Regions from separate parts of the Shewanella sp. SM73 genome, predicted to be linked through region 2. Evidence: riboswitches for the same ligand, from Rfam matches in the RefSeq annotation. Region 2 holds a riboswitch; the other holds the start of a gene.

Region 1 (2,482 bases), on a different contig from region 2:
CAGAATAGGTCGCTTTAAAACCCGCGCCTGTGGTGCGTTGGCTATCAACACCCGGTTGATCCGATGTTGTCTGGGTTGGTGAATTGGTTAAACTCCACACATCATAGCCATTATCGAAATCGGCATGCAGCACAGTTAAATCAAACTGCAAATCATCAGTCGCATACCAGCGCAGCTTAGCGCGGCCGCTGAATTCATCGCGACCATTGGTATCATCACGGTCTAAATACAGATTATCGTGGTAACCATTTTGCTGATGTTGCTGCATTGACACACGATAAAGCAGCTTGCCAGAATCCGTTAATGGGCCAGAACTGAAACCGCTAAAAGTGCGCAAATCATCATCGCCTAACGACACTTCGCCGCCATGCTCAAACACATCAGTTGGATCGTTACTCTTCAGATAAATCAATCCCGCTAAGGCATTCGCGCCGTAACGCGTCCCCTGCGGTCCACGAAGCACTTCGACCTGCTGTAAATCGTACATGCTCGACACCATACCAATACCGGATAAATCGATATCATCTATGATGTAACCCACGGAAGAATTAGGTGCGCCTTGGTATTGTTCCTGCTCTCCTACACCGCGAATTTGAAAATATTTCGGCCGCGAGCTTCCACCTGACCAGTTAAAATTGGCGATAGAATTAAGCAGATCTTCAAAGTGTTGCGCACTTTCATCTTGAATTTTTTGACTGTCGATAACGGTAATGCTGGAGGGCATTTTTTCTAAGCTTGAACTGCGAAAATCCGCCGTCACCACTATGACTTCCATCTCAGTGCTGGGATCGGGTCTGTCAATAGCGTCGGTTTGTGCAAAAACAGGGGTGCTCAGCGCTGCGGCGATGGCTAACGCCAGCGGCGCTCGGGCTAAAAATAAGCTTGGCGATACGGTTGAAAATGGAGATTGATGGTTTGACGTTTTACGGTTTGACATAGGACCTCAAATATAATGTTTGAGATCCGGCAACGAATAAGCGATTCAGAAGTGTGCTGTTGATTGGCCCATTCCTACGCCGGTATTAGCCGGATCAGGTTCTAAGGGTTCGTCAGATGACATCTCAGTTTGCAGCCGTCAACGTTAAAATCAGAGTAACATTAATGCACAACAAACACCCCTTGGCGGCGCCTAGTATACATGACGGAAATAAAAAGTGGGCACTCTTATCTCTGCGATTCAATTAAATGTCGCGAAAACCACTGCCCTTCACTTCGTATGATGAAAATGTCTTTAGTATCAGCCTAAATCCTTTCGTCCATTTGACCGCCTATCATGATAATGCTATAGAAGGTCGCAATTTCGAACACAGTAAGAGGATCATAGTCGATGCAGCTAAAACCTTTATCGAAAGGACGTTATAGCCAGCGATGGGAGCAAGACTATCCACTTATTGAAGCGGTTGTACTTAGCTGTATCAGCGAAATAAAAATGCTCAAAAAAGGCGCTCACCTCATGACGCAGGGGGAAGCGATGGCATCACTTGTATTGGTGAAGCAAGGTCGAGTATCGCTCGGCCATACCGCGAGAAATGGTCGGTGTTTTCAATTAGGTACTATTGATTGTGATTCACAACTGTTTGGCGAAATGGAGTTCTTCACCCAGTACCACTGTCAACTAGACATTATTGCCAGTGAACCCTTAGAAATCATGTTGATTAGCGCTGAAAAACTGCAACATTGCCTCGGTCAACACCCTCAACTCGCGCTATTTTTCGCTAGTGCAATTGCGATTGACTACCAAGACACAGTGGATATTTTTACTCGGCGACTGCTCTATCCCATCAGTTATAACGTGGCATTTGATATTTACCATGAATACTTAAATGACTTGCCCGTAGATGGCTTTAGTAAACGTTATTTAGAGGCTGAACGATTTGGCACTACCGACCGAGTCTACCGTCGGGCACTACAAAATCTTGAGGAACGAGGCTTAATTGAGCGGAAAAAAGATGGCATTCGGATTTGTGATCTCAACGCACTCAAGAAATTTGTTGAAGCAGGTATATAACCGCTTTCAACATAACCCACACTCGACTTAATTTAACAACCGAGTGTGGGATGGATGCACAGGTAAATTAACTTACCGATGGCGAGTGTTGTTCCATAACCGGTTTCATCCGACTTGAAACGATCAATAGCATAAATATCGCTGCGTAAAGCAGAGGAATCACGTACATCACTGTTTGTAATCCGGTAATACGTTCAAAGAAAGAACTGATGGCTGGGCTAAACATCGCCCCTGCACTTCCACTAATAAAAATATATGACACATTTTTGCTACTGGCTTTTTTTACAAAAGACACGCCATAAGCAATAAATGCATTATAAAGAGCAGCACACACAAAACCGTAACCATAGGTTAAATAAGCTATCCAATTAAGATTATTGGTACTGACAATGGCTGCGGTGATCACCATAGCTAAAGCAATAATACCAACTAAGAAATGGTGAATTTTTACACGCGTCACAATCACAGTCGAAA
Region 2 (2,482 bases):
CGTGGCCCTAAAGTGGCAGCGATCAAGGCTTACTTTATTTATGCTCCCGCGGTAGAGAAAGCCGAAACCTCAGAGTCCGAAACTGAGATAAAGGCCGAGGATAAGACTGAAGCGACAAGTTCTGTTACGCCTACAATTGTTCCCACACCTCAAACTCAAGTGAAGCCTCTGCCAATACTTGAAAAGGTCATGCCTGAAACAATAGCACCCGAAAAGGCCGTCTCTGAAAAAGTAGAATCAGAAAAAGTGAACCCAGATACGGTTAAACCGAACATCACTCAATCGAGCCAATCTCAATCAAAGAAAACTCAATCAATTGCCCCAAGTGATGAACAACCCACTGAAACGATGGCAATAAAACCAACGAATACGTTGGATACCTCAGAATTAAAGCCGCAGCTTGGCGCTAAGAGCTCGCCTGCAGCAGAAGGTGAGATCACAATAGCGACAAGCTCAAGCATGAGTTTATTCACGCAGCAATATTTTGAACGTCAGCGCGAGCAAGCGCTCGATGATCTCGTCATTGAACAGGCCGATAAGTTCACCCGGAAATCGAATATGAGTGAAATGAGCCCAGAGATGGAGGTGCTATTTGTCCCTAATGCCGATGATTTCGGTGACACAACGAGTCTAGATTTACCCTTGGACCCAAATCGTATTGTGCGTAAAGGGGATACTTGTTATCGCGTGGTACAAGTCGGCACTCAAGTTAATCCTAACGCCGAAAATTTAGGTTTTCCCATTAACTGCAGTGGCAAAAAAATCAATCAAGCTATTGATGATGCCATTCAATCTCGATTAAACAAAATGATGCTCAAACCCCATAAATAGTGACTTTCTTTTGTGATTTATTTTCATGCTAATTATATCTTTTTTAGTTTTATTTTATTTAATCAATTAAAAACAATTAATTATGAATCTTTATTTTGGATTGGTTGTTAAGGTTTTTAATTGCTTTTTTCCTTGTTTGTTGCTGCCGCTTCTGTCTATACTGCGCACTCATCTTGTCGGAGTGCCTCTTGGCTGAGACCGTTTATTCGGGATCCGTTGAACCTGATCAGGTTAAAACCTGCGAAGGAAACAAGCGTAATAACACATATTAAATCGCCAAAATAGACGGCTTGAACACCTGCTAACTCAGCAGTGTTTTAAGCCTTAATGTTTAGATTTAATTGTTATTGAGCAGGGTAACTCAATTTTTGAAGCCAGTGTTGGCCACAAAAATTGATTGCCATGCCCAGCTATCAACAACTCAATTCTCCAGACAAGCAACTCCATTTTTTAACGTGAGATTGCTTATGTCCAGTTCAAACCCAAACCCAGCTGTAGCTGCCAGTGCGATAGAAATCACAGCGCCAGAATCGACAATCCCTAATAAATCGACTGAGTCTAGTCAATCAATCGTGCCTCAGGCGCCGAGTCGCCGCGAAACCCGTGCGCAGGCCCAAGCCTTTATCGATACGCTAGCGCCACTGCAACATCCTAATTCACAAAAGATTTATCTCGAGGGTTCCAGTGCCGATATTCGCGTTGGCATGCGGCAAATTCTGCAGACTGACACCTTGGTCGGCGGCACAGATGATGCGCCCATCATGGAAAAAAATCCGCCAATCCGCGTGTACGATTGCGCCGGACCTTATTCCGATCCTGAGGCCGACATCAATGTGCGTCTAGGCCTTGGTAAATTAAGACAAAACTGGATTCTAGCCCGCAACAACACAGAGCAATTATCCTGCGCGACCTCAGACTTTACCCAACAAAGACTTGCCGACGACGGTTTAGATCATCTGCGTTTTGAGGCTGGCTCGAGTGCCATTGTCCGCCCACGCAGAGCGCTGCAGGGCAAACGAGTCAGTCAATTACACTATGCCCGTCAAGGGATTATCACGCCAGAAATGGAATATGTGGCGATCCGCGAGAACATGGCACTTGCGCAAGTACAGGATGAAATCCTCAATCGTAAAGCCAAGGGCGAAGCCTTTGGTGCCTTAGTCGGCGAACCGATTACCGCCGAATTTGTCCGCGCCGAAGTTGCCCGTGGCCGCGCGATTATTCCGCTGAATATTAACCATCCCGAAGCCGAACCTATGATTATCGGGCGTAATTTTCTGGTGAAAGTGAACGCCAATATCGGTAACTCGGCGGTGACGTCTTCCATCGAGGAAGAAGTGGAAAAGCTTGTCTGGTCAACCCGTTGGGGTGCAGATACTGTCATGGATTTATCCACGGGTCGTTATATTCACGAAACCCGCGAGTGGATCATCCGCAACTCACCAGTGCCCATCGGCACAGTGCCGATTTATCAAGCGCTGGAGAAAGTGAACGGCGTGGCAGAGGATTTAACCTGGGAAGTGTTTCGCGATACCTTGATTGAACAAGCTGAGCAAGGTGTTGATTACTTTACGATTCATGCTGGTGTACTGCTACGTTATGTGCCGATGACGGCTAAACGCGTTACTGGGATCGTTTCCCGCGGCGGTTC

The links. A riboswitch is a leader RNA that binds a small molecule or an ion and turns the genes downstream of it on or off. The one in region 2 is predicted to bind thiamine pyrophosphate.
Region 1: linked by a shared signal. The riboswitch ahead of L5M51_RS01155 (TonB-dependent receptor) and the one ahead of thiC (phosphomethylpyrimidine synthase ThiC) in region 2 are both predicted to bind thiamine pyrophosphate.

Annotation. Positions count from the first base shown of each region.
Region 1 covers NZ_JAKKRY010000001.1:246,645-249,126, reverse strand. The annotation lists gene L5M51_RS01155 (TonB-dependent receptor) at 1-937, opposite strand, end outside; TPP riboswitch at 992-1,130, opposite strand; gene L5M51_RS01150 (Crp/Fnr family transcriptional regulator) at 1,328-2,008, shown strand; gene tsgA (MFS transporter TsgA) at 2,076-2,482, opposite strand, start outside.
Region 2 covers NZ_JAKKRY010000003.1:325,289-327,770, forward strand. The annotation lists gene L5M51_RS06730 (hypothetical protein) at 1-831, shown strand, start outside; TPP riboswitch at 999-1,097, shown strand; gene thiC (phosphomethylpyrimidine synthase ThiC) at 1,299-2,482, shown strand, end outside.